DNA from 3 places in the Kitasatospora acidiphila genome. Region 2 is predicted to be linked to each of the others. Evidence: riboswitches for the same ligand, from Rfam matches in the RefSeq annotation. Region 2 holds a riboswitch; each other region holds the start of a gene.
What was found. A riboswitch is a leader RNA that binds a small molecule or an ion and turns the genes downstream of it on or off. The one in region 2 is predicted to bind cyclic di-AMP.
Positions count from the first base shown of each region.

Region 1 (4,790 bases), 2.7 Mb from region 2:
GGATCTCCTCGATGCGCAGCAGCTGGTTGTACTTGGCGACGCGGTCCGAGCGGGCCGGGGCACCGGTCTTGATCTGGCCGCAGTTGGTGGCGACGGCCAGGTCGGCGATGGTGACGTCCTCGGTCTCGCCCGAGCGGTGCGACATCATGCAGCGGTAGCCGTTGCGCTGGGCCAGCTCGACGGCGTCCAGGGTCTCGGTCAGCGAACCGATCTGGTTCACCTTCACCAGCAGCGCGTTGGCGGTGCCGGTCTCGATGCCCCGGGCCAGGCGCTCCGGGTTGGTGACGAACAGGTCGTCACCGACCAGCTGGACCTTGCTGCCGAGCTTGTCGGTGATGGCCTTCCAGCCCTCCCAGTCCTCCTCGTTCAGCGGGTCCTCGATGGAGACCAGCGGGTAGGAGTCGACCAGGTCGGCGTAGTAGTCGATCAGCTCGGCGGCCGACAGCGACTTGCCCTCGAACTGGTAGGCGCCGTCCTTGTAGAACTCGGTGGCGGCGACGTCCAGGGCCAGCGCGATGTCCTTGCCCGGCACGTAGCCGGCCTGCTTGATGGCCTCGGTGATGAGGTCCAGCGCGGCGCGGTTGGTCTCCAGGTTCGGGGCGAAGCCGCCCTCGTCGCCCAGGCCGGTGGACAGGCCGCGCTCCTTCAGCACCGCCTTGAGGGTGTGGTAGACCTCGGCACCCCAGCGCAGCGCCTCGGAGAACGACTCGGCGCCGATCGGCGCGATCATGAACTCCTGGATGTCCACGTTGGAGTCGGCGTGCGCGCCGCCGTTGAGGATGTTCATCATCGGGACCGGCAGGACGTGCGCGTTCGGGCCGCCCAGGTAGCGGAAGAGCGGCAGGTCCGAGGCCTCGGAGGCGGCGTGCGCCACGGCCAGCGAGACGCCGAGGATGGCGTTGGCGCCGAGCGAGGACTTGTCCGGGGTGGCGTCCAGGTCGAGCATCGCCTGGTCGATCAGCCGCTGCTCGGTGGCGTCGTAGCCGACCAGCTCCGGGCCGATCTGCTCGATGACGGCGAGGACGGCCTTCTCCACGCCCTTGCCGCCGTAGCGGTTCTTGTCACCGTCACGCAGCTCCAGCGCCTCGAAGGCTCCGGTGGAGGCGCCGGACGGGACGGCGGCACGGCCGGTGCTGCCGTCGTCGAGGCCGACCTCGACCTCGACCGTGGGGTTGCCGCGGGAGTCGAGGATCTCGCGTGCGACGACGACATCGATGGACGGCACTATGCATCTCCTTGCGGAAGCGGTCCTGGGGACAGCGGGAGGACGGGGGCCTTACGACCAGAGCCTAACCGCACCGGCCCGACCGGAGACCGGGACCTGGCTCCCGTCTCACGGTGTGGTTCTGCTACCTGTCGGTAGTTCACCTGAATGCCCGTCCGCCCCGGTCCGGGGCCGCCGCCGGTGCGGCGGCCCCGGGGGCCGGGCGTCGGCGGGTCAGCCGAGGTGGAGCGTCTGGCCGGGGAAGATCAGGTTTGGGTCCTGGCCGACCGTCGCGTGATTGGCCTGGTAGAGCGCCTGCCAGCCGCCGATCACCTGCTGGCCCTGGGCGATGGTGGAGAGCGTGTCGCCGGGCCGGACGGTGTACTCGTGGGCACCGGCCGTGGACGGCTCGGCGGGCTGCGGGGCCGGCTTCGGCTGGGCCGGCTTCGGGGTCGACCGGTGCTGCGGGGCGGCCGACCTGGGCTGGGCCTGCTGCGGCTTGGCCTGCTGGGGCTGGGCCGACCGCTCGGCGGACCGGGAGGCGGCCGCGCCGCCGCCGGGGTTCGCGGAGGCCGGGGCGCCGCCCTGGGTCAGCCCGGCCTTGACCGAGCAGACCGGCCAGGCGCCCGGCCCCTGCGAGGCCAGCACCCGCTCGGCGACCGCGATCTGCTGGTCCTTGCTGGCCAGGTCGGCCCGCGGGGCGTACTGGGTGCCGCCGTACGCGGCCCAGGTCGAGTTGGTGAACTGCAGCCCGCCGTAGAAGCCGTTGCCGGTGTTGATCGACCAGTTGCTGGTGCTCTCGCAGTTCGCCACGCCGTCCCACACGGAGACCGGGGCGGCGTGCGCGCCGGTCGCGGTGAGCAGCGGCATCGCAACTCCCGCGCCTGCCAAGCCGGCTACGGCGATGGCCTTCTCTGCGGTGGTACGGCGACGATGGCGGCCGGTGCCAAACAGCATTGAGACGTCCCTCTCCGCACGCCTGCGAGGTGAGCTGTCGGGTTCGGACCGGTGAGGTTGGCCCGGCCGCCCGCTCGGATCGCTCCGGCGGTCGGCTTCACCCCTAGCCGTGGGAGACGGCAGAAAAACCTGGGTCCCCCGCCCCTGCCCCCTGGTGGTCAGGTGTCCCGGCGACGCGATGGGCAGGATTCGGCGTACTCGCGTGCGGGGTTCGCCTACGCGAACTCCTGGGAGAGTAAGCAGATCTACTGACCAATCACAAGCTCATATCGCCCACATCACGCGGAAATTACGGTGCGTCATGCATCGCCTACCAACCGGTCAGGTTTGACCGATTTGATCCGCATTCAGACCATGACTGCACCGATGCTTCCGACGCGCCGTCACAACGGCGGGAGTTGGCGCACACTCAGTTTTCGACTGCGTCCGCGGGCTTTTCGGGCGTGAACGAAACCGGCAGTTCGCGCAGTCCGCGCATGATCAGACCGCCGCGCCAGCGCAACTCCCCCGGCTCGGCGGCGAGTCGCAGGTCCGGAAGCCGGGTCAGCAGCGTGGCCAGCGCCCGCTGGCCCTCCAGCCGGGCCAGCGGCGCGCCGATGCAGTAGTGGATGCCGTGCCCGAACCCCAGGTGCGGATTGTCCCGGCGGGCCAGGTCCATGGTGTCCGGCTGGTCGAACCTGGCCGGGTCGCGATCGGCCGCGGCCAGCACCACCAGCACCGGATCGCCGACCGGGATGTCCACCCCGCCGATGCTCAGCGGCGAGGTGGCGAACCGCCAGGTGGCCAGCTCCACCGGGCCGTCGTAGCGCAGCAGTTCCTCGACCGCGGTGGTCAGCAGCCCGGTCTCCCCGGCCGCCACCGAGGCCTGCAGGCGGGCCCGCTGCTCCGGGTGGTTCAGCAGCGCGAAGACGCCGTTGCCGATCAGGTTGACGGTCGTCTCGAAGCCGGCGAACAGCAGGATGAAGGCCATGGCGGCGGCCTCGTTCTCGGTCAGGTGCTCGCCGTGGTCGCTCGCCCGGATCAGACCGGAGATCAGGTCCTCGCCCAACTCCCCCCCGCGCTTGCGGTGGATCAGCTCCAGCAGATAGGCGCGCATCTTCTTGACCGCCCGGGCCACGCCGCCGCGCGGACCACCGCCGTGGCGGATCATCATCCCGGCCCAGTCACGGAAGTCGTCCTGGTCCTCGGCCGGCACCCCCAGCAGGTCGCAGATCGCGTAGATCGGCAGCGGGAACGCGAACTCGTGGATCAGATCGGCCGAGCCGCGCGCCGCGAAGGTGTCGATCAGCCGGTCGGTCAGGCGCTGCACCCGGGGCTCGAACTCGGCCACCCGGCGCGGGGTGAACGCCTTGGAGACCAGCCGCCGCAGCCGGGTGTGGTCCGGCGGGTCGATGTTCAGCAGGTGGGTCATCAGATCGGCCTGCCGCTCCCCCGGGATGCCGACCCGACCGGTGCGGTGCGCCTGCTCACTGTGGTGCGCCGGGTTCTTGGAGAGCCGGCTGTCGGCCAGCGCCTGCCGGGCGTCCGCATACCGCGTCACCAGCCAGGCGTCCACCCCGCTGGGCAGCGTGGTGCGGTGCACCGGGGCGTGCTCCCGCAGCCAGGCGTACGCCGGGTAGGGATCGGCGGCGAACTCCCAGGTGAACAGGGGCGGCATCGGGGCGGGCGGCTGGTTGGGCATGTCTTGACCGTATCCGTTCCCAAGTGGGAGTGAGTCTGGTCACCTGCCGGGTAATCCCTGTTGCGGAGGGTCAGGCGAAGCCTACGATCCCCGATTAATGGGTGGGCCACAGTGCGGTGGTGCCCACGGAGAGGAGTCAGGCCATGCGAGTAGCCGGGCAAGTGGTGGTCATCGCGGTGCTCGACGGCGGCGACGGCGACGCGCCGGCCCGCCGGTTCGCCGCAGCGGGAGCCACCGGTCTGCTGCTGGCGCACCCCCGGGTCGGCGTCGCCGAGGACCTGGCCGCCGCCCTGGACCGCACCGGCTGCCCGGTGGTCGGTGTCTCCTCGGACATCCACCAGCCCAGCGACATCGCCGCCCTGGTCGACACCTGCGAGAAGCACCTGGGCCGGATCGACCTGTTCTGCGTGGCCGGCCCGGACGGCGAGCGGATCGTCACCCTGGCCGACCTCCCCGGCGACCTGGACCGGCTGGCCGAGCTGCTCTACCCGCTGAGCGAGGCGATCGGCGAACTGCTGCCGCCGCAGCGGGAGCCGGTCAGGCGCACCGCGGCCTGACCCGTCCCGCTCAGTCGGCCAGGCCCTCCGCGGCCCGCACGGCCGCCCGGTAGCCGCGCGCGGCGCGCCGCAGCGCCGCGTCCGGATCCACCCTGGCGTCGTGCGCCCGCTGCACCACGGCCAGCAGCAGGGCGCCCGCGCTCTCCTCGGTCAGCTCGGCCGGCAGCTCGTAGGGCGCGTCCGGCACCCCGGTGAAGTCCGCGCGCCGCACCCGGGAGACCAGCTTGGCCGCGTACGCCAGCGCCGGCAGCCCGCTGGGCACGCCGTCCAGCACCGACTCCCGGTCCTGCTTCTCGGCCGCCTTGAGCGCCTCCCAGTTGGCCTCCACCTGGTCCGTGGTCTCGGCGTCCGAGTCGGCGAAGACGTGCGGGTGACGGTAGACCAGCTTGTC
Region 1 covers NZ_VIGB01000003.1:3,712,592-3,717,381, forward strand. Annotated here, with positions in the region: gene eno (phosphopyruvate hydratase) at 1-1,225, opposite strand, end outside; gene E6W39_RS43530 (transglycosylase family protein) at 1,439-2,074, opposite strand; cyclic di-AMP (ydaO/yuaA leader) riboswitch at 2,165-2,366, opposite strand; gene E6W39_RS17360 (cytochrome P450 family protein) at 2,571-3,842, opposite strand; gene E6W39_RS17365 (SDR family NAD(P)-dependent oxidoreductase) at 3,986-4,399, shown strand; gene E6W39_RS17370 (MazG family protein) at 4,410-4,790, opposite strand, start outside.
Region 1: another riboswitch for cyclic di-AMP. It lies ahead of E6W39_RS43530 (transglycosylase family protein); the one in region 2 lies ahead of E6W39_RS30445 (C40 family peptidase).

Region 2 (4,790 bases):
ACAGCGCCAAGGCGGTGGCCGCCACCGAGCGGACCGGCCTGGAGAGCGAGAACCGCCGGCTGCGCCACCGGGTGGCCGAGCTGGAGAGCACCCTGGAGTCCGGCCGCCGGTCGGCCCGGGAGGGGCGCAGCGTGGCCGACATGCGACTGCGGCTGCTGCTGGACACCGTGCTGCAGTCGGCCCAGGGGTTGCAGCGGGAGCTGGCGCTCCCGGTCACCCAGCTGCATCCGGCCGACCTGGTGGACGCGGTGGTGCCGGGCACCGCCTCGCCGCACGACGTGGCCCGGCGCGGGCTGGCCGAGGACGATCCGGCGCTGCTGGACCAGCTGCTGGCGATTCCTCAGGTCCACCTGGTGGTGGACGGCTACAACGTGACCAAGACCGGCTACCCGACGCTGCCGCTGGAGCAGCAGCGGATGCGGCTGCTCGGCGGCCTGGCGATGCTGGCGCAGCGCACCCAGGCCGAGGTGACCTGCGTCTTCGACGGGCAGGACCTGGACGTGCCGGTGATCATGGCGCCGCCGCGCGGGGTGCGGGTGCGGTTCAGCCGGACCGGGCAGACCGCGGACGAGCTGATCCGCCAGCTGGTCCGGGCCGAGCCGCAGGGCCGCCCGGTGGTGGTGGTCTCGGCCGACCGCGAGGTGGCCGACGGCGTGCGGAAGGCCGGCGCGCGCCCCGTCTCGTCGGTCCTGCTGCTCAACCGCTTGGCGCGCAGCTGAGCCGCCGTTCGCCTGCCGCCGGTCCGTCCGTCACCAGTTGAGCGCCGGTGAAGGCCCGGTGAAGGCCGTTCGACCGAAGGTGGTTCGCGGCCGGGGGAGTAGCGCAGGGTTCTGATGTTCAGTAGGGTCCGGCGTCAAACCTATTTTTCCGGCCACTCACCCGATCAGGTAGGCGGCCGGCAGAAGAAGGAGCGGTCCAGTGGCGTCCCACCGCCGTCCCAAGCAGCCGAGTCGTGCGCGGGTCTACGTGTTCACCGCCGCTGCCGCGACGGCGGTCGCCCTCTCCGCGCAGCCGGGCGCCTGGGCCGACCCGAAGCCGTCGGTGGACGACGTCAAGACGCAGGTCGACGGACTGAACCAGCAGGTCGAGGCGGCGTCCGAGAAGTACGACGGGGCCAACGAGCGCGCCACCCAGCTGCGCCAGCAGGCCACCCAGCTGCAGGACCAGGTGGCCCGCACCCAGCAGCAGGTGACGGACCTGGAGTCCGGCCTGGCGGCGGTGGCGGGCGACCAGTACCGCACCGACGGGATCGACCCCGCGGTCCAGGTGATGCTCAACTCCAACCCGCAGAGCTACCTGGACCAGACGGCCAGCATGCAGATGGCCACCACCTCCGAGACCGCCGCGCTGAAGTCGCTCATGGACCAGCAGCGCAAGCTGGACCAGGAGAAGAAGGAAGCCGCCGACACGCTGGCCGAGCTGGACCGCTCGACGCAGGAGCTGAACGCGGCCAAGACCGATGTGCAGGGCAAGTTGGCGGCGGCGCAGCAGCTGCTGGCCTCGCTGAGCGCGGCCGACCGGGCGGCGGTCACCGCCGACGACCACGCCTCGCGCAGCGACGTCCGCACGCCGATCGGCCTGCCGCAGGCCGGCGGTTACGCGGGCAGCGCGGTGCAGCAGGCGCTGACCCGGCTGGGCGACTACTACGTCTGGGGCGCCACCGGCCCGACCACCTTCGACTGCTCGGGCCTGATGCAGTGGTCCTACGCGCAGGCCGGCGTCTCGCTGCCGCGCACCTCGCAGGAGCAGGCCACGGTCGGCACCGCCGTGCCCAGCCTGGCCGACGCGCAGCCCGGCGACCTGGTGATCTACGGCGCCGACGCGCACCACGTGGGGATGTACATCGGCAACGGCAAGGTGGTGCACGCCCCGCACACCGGTGACGTGGTGCGGATCGCCGACGCCGCCTCGATCGGCCCGATCAAGACCATCCGCCGGGTCTGACCCGACCCCGCTGACTCCCCGTCGAGCCACCTGGCCGGCCCTCCTGCTGAGGGTCGGTCAGCGCGTGTCCGGGTCCCGAGCGGTCCGAGTTGTGAGCTGGGACACCTGTTCGTCTGCGTCTTGATCACCGATGGGTGACGCGCTTATCACGGACAGTCAAAGTTCGTAAGTAATTCCGACAAGGATTTGAACACATCACGGACCTGTTACTAGGGTCGGCTCCAGACCGATGCGATGGCGATCACCCGACCCGGGTGGCAGCGGAGGTCCCGCCGAGTTCGGAAAGCAGCCCGGGCAGTTGACGGCCCGAGGGGAGTCCCCGCGGGGGTGCTGTGGACCGGAGCCGGGGAACCACACGTTCCTCCGGGGTGAATCGGCGCCAGGTCGGCCCGCGGGCCGGTGAGGCGTCGTAGGGCATGCTTCCGGCCCGAACCCGTCAGCTCACCCGGTAGGCGGCCCGAGGAAGAAGGATTCGTGGCGTCCCACCGTCGTCCCAAGCCCGTCGGCCGAACTCGCGCGTCGATCCTGACCGCTGCTGCGGCGACCGCCGTCGCCCTGTCCGCACAGACCAGCGCGCACGCCGACCCGGCGCCGACGCTGGACCAGGTGAAGACCCAGGTCGACGACCTCAACCAGAAGGCCGAGGCGGCCAACCAGGCGTACATGACGGCCCAGTCCAAGCAGCAGACGCTGCAGAAGCAGGTCGGCGACCTGCAGGACCAGGTGGCCCGGCAGCAGGACCAGGTGACCAACCTGCAGAACGGCCTGGCCGGCGTGGCCGCCGACCAGTACGCCAACGACGGGATATCCCCGACGGTTCAGCTGATGCTGAACGCGAACCCGGACAGCTTCCTCAACCAGGCCGGCTCGATCAACCAGCTGAACACCAGCCAGGGCGAGACGCTGAAGGAGCTCCAGCAGGAGCAGCGCAAGCTCGACCAGGACAAGGCCGACGCGAGCGGCAAGCTGGCCGAGCTGGACTCCACCACCGCCCAGCTGAAGTCCGCCAAGGACGACGCCCAGGCCAAGCTGAAGGCCGCCCAGGACCTGCTCAACTCGCTCACCGAGCAGCAGAAGCAGGCCATCGCCGCGCAGGAGGCCCAGGCCGCCGCCGCTGCCAAGGCCGCCGCCAGCCAGGCCCAGAGCCAGGCCGGCCAGCAGGACGCCGCCTCCCGCGGCAGCGCCCGCACCGATCTGAGCAGCATCCCGGCCGGCTCGCACGCGCAGGCCGCGATCGCCGCCGCCGAGTCCGCGCTGGGCTCGCCGTACGTCTACGGTGCCGCCGGTCCGACCTCGTTCGACTGCTCGGGCCTGATGCAGTGGGCCTACGCGAAGGCCGGCGTCTCGCTGCCGCGCACCTCCGAGGAGCAGGCCACGATCGGCACCAACGTGGGCACGGACATCGCCAACGCGCAGCCCGGCGACCTGATCATCTACTTCTCCGACATGCACCACGTCGGCATGTACGTGGGTGGCGGGCAGATCATCCACGCCCCGCACACCGGCGCGGTCGTGCACTACGAGAACGCCACCGTGATGCCGATCGCGGCCATCATCCGCGTGTGATGCGCCCCTGACGGTTCGTCGGGAAAGAGCCCGGTCCCCGCTTCGGGGGCCGGGCTCTTTCGGCTGCATGTCCGATTCTTGGTCAAATATTCGTATTGGCAGGGGTTTGGACTCGTCCGCCCCGACTCGCTAACGTCGGCGCGGATCTGTTCCGCCGCCGATTGGAGTCGTCAGCCCATGACGATGCCGCAACGCCCGGTGCTCCCGGGCCGCACTCCCCAGCAGGGCGCCGAACGTCGGCTCTCCCGGGTGCTGGCGGTCACCGCCGCCGCGACCACGGCGCTGGCGATAGCGGCGGGCGGCGCGGCGCAGGCGGCGCCCGGCGGGCCCGGACCGGACCGGGCCGGCGTCAGGGCGCAGGTCGACCAGCTCTACACGGAGGCCGAGCAGGCGTCGGAGCGCTCCACCGCCGCCGAGGACGACGCCAAGCGGCTGCAGCGCGAGGCGACCGAGCTGCAGGGGCGGTGGCCCGGGACCAGGAGGCGGTCACCGAGACCCGCACCGCGCTCGCCGAGATCGCCGCCGCCCAGTACCGCTCCGGCGGGATGGACCCGGCCGTGCAGCTGATGCTCTCCGGCGACCCGACCCGCTACCTGGCCGAAGCCCGCAGCCTGGGGCAGGCGGGTGAGCAGCGGGCCGACTCGCTGCGCACGCTCCAGCAGCAGGAGCGCGCCCTGGACCAGCGCCGCGCCGAGGCGACCGCCAAGCTGGCCGAGCTGGAGGCGGTCCGCAGCACGCTGGCGCAGAGCAGGCAGCAGCTGCAGGACCGGCTGAAGAGCGCCCAGGCCCTGCTCGGCACCCTGACCGCCGACGACCGGGCGCAGCTGGCCGCACAGGACGAGCGGGACGCCGAGCAGCGCGCCACCCGCGGCACCGACCGGCTCGACCTGGGCAGCGCGCCGCCCTCCTCGGACCGCGCCGGCATCGCGCTGGCCGCCGCGCTGGGCAAGCTCGGGTCGCCCTACGTCTACGGAGCCACCGGGCCCGATGCCTTCGACTGCTCCGGTCTGATGTACTGGGCCTGGCGGCAGGCCGGAGTGACCCTGCCGCGCACCTCCCAGGCGCAGGCGTTCGGGGGGCGGCGGATCAGCCTGGCCGAGGCGCAACCGGGAGACTTGGTGATCTTCTTCAAGGACATGCACCACGTCGGCATGTACGTCGGCGGTGGCACGGTGATCCATGCCCCGCACCCCGGAGCCCAGGTGCGGTACGAGAGCGTCTCGGCGATGCCGGTCTCAGCGGTGGTGCGGGTCTGAGCGCCGTCGAGAGGCTGCCGGTGG
Region 2 covers NZ_VIGB01000003.1:6,435,950-6,440,739, forward strand. Annotated here, with positions in the region: gene E6W39_RS30435 (NYN domain-containing protein) at 1-719, shown strand, start outside; gene E6W39_RS30440 (C40 family peptidase) at 919-1,944, shown strand; cyclic di-AMP (ydaO/yuaA leader) riboswitch at 2,287-2,394, shown strand; gene E6W39_RS30445 (C40 family peptidase) at 2,419-3,510, shown strand; gene E6W39_RS43750 (hypothetical protein) at 3,688-4,077, shown strand; gene E6W39_RS30450 (C40 family peptidase) at 3,975-4,766, shown strand; gene E6W39_RS30455 (hypothetical protein) at 4,787-4,790, shown strand, end outside.

Region 3 (4,790 bases), 4.8 Mb from region 2:
GGGCGATCTCGGCCCGGCGCCACCGGCGCCCGGCCAGCAGTTCCTGCCGGCGTGGTTCGAAGGCCCGATGGAGGCCGGCGACGAAGGCGCGGGCCTCCTCAGTGAGCACCTCCTCCGCGCGGGGGACCCGTGGGCCGGCGACAGTGACGACCGGAGCCTGGTCGGTAGCCATGGCAGGACACTCCTTGAACGGCGATTCTGTAAGGTGGAGACTAGTTTCCGCGATACAGAATTTCAACGGTTTGTTGACGGATCGCCAGACTCCCCCAGCACCAGATCCCCGAGAGTTGAGGACTCAAGCCGTGCCCAGCAGCTCAGCACCCGACCGCGCCGGCGGCGGCGTCCAGTCCGTCGAGCGCGCCTTCCAGCTGCTGGAGGCGCTCGCCGACACCGGCGGCATCGCCACCCTGAGCGAGCTCTCCAACATCTCCGGGCTGCCGATGCCGACCATCCACCGCCTGGTACGTACCCTCGCGCAGCAGGGGTATGTCCGCCAGGACAGCGCGCGCCGCTACACCCTGGGCCCGCGGCTGATCCGGCTCGGCGAGACCGCGGGCCGGCTGCTCGGCAGCTGGGCCCGGCCGTATCTGGCCGAGCTCATGGAGGCCACCGGCGAGACCGCCAACCTGGCCGTGCTGGAGGGCGGCGAGGTGGTCTATGTCGGACAGGTGCAGTCGCGCCGCTCGATGCGGATGTTCACCGAGGTCGGCCGCCGGGTGCAGCCGCACTGCACCGGGGTCGGCAAGGCGCTGCTCGCCCAGCTGCCCGAGGCGGAGGCCCGCACCGTGCTCGGCAGCCAACCGCTGCCCGCGCACACCGAGTTCACCGTCACCGACCGGGATGAGCTGTTCGCGCAGCTGGCCCGGGCCCGCGAGGTCGGCTATGTGATCGACGACCAGGAGCAGGAGATCGGCGTGCGCTGCATCGCGGTGGCGGTGCCGGGCGCGCCGACTCCGACGGCGCTTTCGGTGTCCGGCCCGGAGGCCCGGATCCGGGCACTGGAGGAGCAGAGCGGGGCCGAGCCGCTGGTCAGCGTGATGCAGGGGATCGCCGAACGCCTCGGCAGCGTGCTCGCGCCCTGACGCTTCGAATATGTACGGTGGCTTAGAGTGACACCATGCGCTCGCTGCTCGTGCCCCTGCTCAGTGCCGCCGTGCTGGTCGGCCACCCCGCCGACCTCATGGTGGTGCCGCTCGACCCGGATCCGGCCCGGCCGGCGGCACCACCACGGTTCACGCCCTCGTGGCCAACAACGGGCCCGACGTCGCCGGGAAGTTCACCGTGACGGTCCGGCTGCCCGCCCGCACCCATGCCGTCGGGCCCTACTTCCCGGCCGACTGCACCCCCAACCACCTTGGCACCGTGGTCCGTTGCAGCTTCCCGGCCGGACTCGGGGTACTGCGGTCAGCGACCGCGCTGGTGCCGATCCGGATCGCCGACGGCGCGTCAGGAAGCCTCACCGGAGGGCGGGTTGAGGTGGGGAGCGCGAACGACCCGGACCACTCGAACGACACGGGGTCGTTCGTGGTCCGGGTCGCCCGGTAGCCGACTTGCGTCAGCGGTAGACGCGCACGTAGTCGGCCGCCATGGTGATCGGGGTCGAAGTCGACGGCGAGGGGTGGTACTTGCCCGCGCTGATGGCCATGTCCAGGATCAGACTGGCCGACCAGTTCTGGCCGACGCCCTTGCCGTCGGAGAAGACCTTGACGCCGTTGACGTACCAGTCGACCGAGTTGGCACCGTAGTAGGTACCCACGGTCACCCACCCGCCCGGCTTGATGGCGTTGGCGTCCCGGTCGCCCTTGTAGGCGGTGTTGACGTGGTTGGTCAGCTCCAGCACGTTCGGGTTGTCGGGGTGGTACTCGAAGGAGTCGATCTCACCGTGGCTGGTCCCCAGCGCGGTGTTGCCGTTCTCCCAGGTCCAGAACGACGCCCAGGCGCCCTGCTGGCTGGGCAGCTGCACCCGGGTCTCGGCGTAGTCGCCGGTGTGCACCTGGAAGTTCTGCGGGACTTCTGGGTGGTGAGCAGACCGGTGTTCCAGGCCTTGTTGCCGTTTTCCAGGACCTTGGTGCTGGGCGTGGCGGTGAAGGTGGCGACGCCGTTGGCGATGGTGACCGCAGACGGGTCGATCCAGTCGAGCTTGTTGTCGTTCGGGTTGTGGGTGCCGTAGTGGTAGGCCCCGCTGCTGGTGTCGTTCCAGCGGTTGGTGTCCACACCGCTGCCGTTGAACTCGTCCGACCAGATCAGCGACTTCCCGGCGATCGGCGAGGCCGGAGTCGGCGACGGAGTCGGGGCGGGGGTGGGGGTGGGGGTGGGGTAGGCGTGGGGGTGGGCTTGGAGCCGGGCGCCGGGGCCGGGGCGGGAGCCGGCGCCGGGGTCGGAGTCGGCGCGGGGGCCGGGGCCGGGGCCGGGGCCGGGGCCGGGGCCGGGGCCGGGGCGGGGCCGGCGTCGGGGCGGTCTTGGCGACGGTGAGCTGCTTGCTCGCCAGGTTGTGCCAGGCACCGGCGTGGTCCTGGTAGTAGCCGAAGACGGTGTAGCTGCCGATCGGGAAGCTGCGGGCGCCGGTGGTCATCGAGACCCCGCCCGGGCAGAGCTGCACATTGGTGTGCGAGCCGGGGAAGTCGAGGTTGTGGCCGGCCGCGTCGCGCACGCCGACACCGAGCCTCTGCACGGTGAAGCAGGAGCTGGAGTGGACGGTCAGGTCGGCGGTGACGTTGGCGTTGGCGGCGGCGCTGGTCGGGGCCAGGCGGTCCTGGGTGACGGTCGGCGCGGCGGCGGGGCTGGCCCAGGCGTTGACCTGGCCGACCATCGGCACGGCGAGCAGACCCAGGGCGCCGGCGACGATGCCGAGGCGGGCGGGGGTGGCGGCAGGGATCACGGCAGTTCCTCGTGCGACGCCTGCGGAGTTAGCTGTCGGGTTCGGGCCGCACTGTGCCCGGCCGTCGCCCGTGGGAGCGGACGGCCTCACCCCTAGCCGCGGCGCACGCCGCACGCCACATGGGCGCGCGAGCAGAGTCGCGGCACTACTGGGTCCCCCGCTCCTGCCCGTGGCGATGCTGTGGTCACCGGCGTCGGGCAGGCAGGACTCGGCGTCCCGACGATGGATCCGCCGGAGTCGGCGAATGCGTGCAGGCTAGGCAGATGATGTGAGCATTAACAATGTTTAAGAAGTGTCGCAAGGGTCACACCGCCCCCTGCCGCCCCCGTCGGCGACGCCCACAAGTAGCCTGCGCAGCAGGCAAGTTACGTGGACATGAAGTCTTGCGCGACACCTTCCCAGGAAGCTCCCAGGACTCCAGACTGCTGCACATGCAGACTCTTCTACGCGCGTTGAAGTCGCGTACCGCGTCCGTGCTGACCGTCGGCCTGCTCACCCTGGCCCCCACCGCTCTCGTCGCCACCGACGCCCACGCCGATGTGAGTGGCAACATCTGCCAGAGCGCCCTCCCCCAGCAGGCCGACGACACCCTGAACGAGATCGCCAACGGCGGCCCGTTCCCGTACTCCCAGGACGGCGTGGTCTTCCAGAACCGCGAGGGCGTCCTGCCCGCCCAGTCCTACGGCTACTACCACGAGTACACCGTGATCACCCCCGGCGCTCCCACCCGCGGCGCCCGCAGAATCATCACCGGCGAGGGTGACCAGGAGGACTACTACACCTCCGACCACTACGCCACGTTCTACCTGATCGACTTCACCTGCTGATCGCCTGCTGATCGAGCCGCGGCACGGCCTCGCCGCCCCCGACGACGATTCGGGGGCGGCGGGACCGCTCGGACGGCTACCGGCTCGCGGCGTACACCCGGTTCACCGGACTCTCGGCGGCCAGCCTCCAGTGATGCAGACCGGCGTCGTCGGCGAGGTGGCGCATGACGTCCTCACCGGCGTGGTTGCCCAGTGCCTCCGGCCCGTGCTGGGCCAGCGCCGAGGGCAGGCAGATCGCGACCGAGGCAGCGGTCAGCGCCCGGCCGATCGGGTTGGCGTTCGCCGCGACGTCCGGGGAGGCGTTGGGCTCGACGATCATGCAGCTCCCGCCGTCGGCCAGGGCCTGCTCGGCGTGGCGCAGGGCCGCGCCCGGGTCGCCCATGTCGTGCAGGCAGTCGAAGAAGGTGATCAGGTCATAGCCGCTGCCGGGGAAGTCCTGGGCCGTAGCCACCTCGAAGTCGGCCCGGTCGGCGAGGCGCTGCTCGGCGGCTATCGCCCGCGCCGCCTCGATCGACGGCAGGTGGAAGTCGAAGCCGTGGAACCGCGACTGTGGGTAGGCGCGCGCCATCAGCAGCGTCGAGTAGCCGTAGCCGCAGCCCACGTCGGCCACCTGACCGCCGTTCCGCAGCTTGCGCTCGGTGCCGTTCATCGCCGGGATCCACTCCGGCACCAATGCGCTCATGTAACCGGGACGGAAGAACTTGGCGGTACCGGAGAACAGCGCGCTGCTGTGCTGCTCCCAACCGACCCCGTTTCCGGTGCGGAACGCCTCCAGCAGCGAGTCCTCGGTCGCGTACAGCGCCTGCAGCAGCGTGAAGAAGCCGCCGGCATAGGTCGGGACCTCCGGGTAGGCGAGCACCGCGGCGTGCACGTCCGGGAGCAGGTAGGTGTCGTCCGCCGCGTCGTACTCCACGTACTCCCCGGCCACCTGGGCGGCCAGCCACTCACGTACGTAGCGCTCCTCGAGACCGGTCAGCTCCGCCAGCCGGGCGGTGGTCATCGGACCAGCGCCAGCCATCGCGGCGTAGAGCCCGAGCCGGTCGCCGAGCGCGGTGCAGAGCCCTGCGACGGCTGCCCCGGCATCG
Region 3 covers NZ_VIGB01000003.1:1,595,480-1,600,269, forward strand. Annotated here, with positions in the region: gene aceB (malate synthase A) at 1-172, opposite strand, end outside; gene E6W39_RS08070 (IclR family transcriptional regulator) at 303-1,082, shown strand; gene E6W39_RS08075 (hypothetical protein) at 1,243-1,545, shown strand; gene E6W39_RS42710 (glycoside hydrolase family 16 protein) at 1,556-2,878, opposite strand; cyclic di-AMP (ydaO/yuaA leader) riboswitch at 2,882-3,063, opposite strand; gene E6W39_RS08090 (ribonuclease) at 3,310-3,705, shown strand; gene E6W39_RS08095 (class I SAM-dependent methyltransferase) at 3,782-4,790, opposite strand, start outside.
Region 3: another riboswitch for cyclic di-AMP. It lies ahead of E6W39_RS42710 (glycoside hydrolase family 16 protein); the one in region 2 lies ahead of E6W39_RS30445 (C40 family peptidase).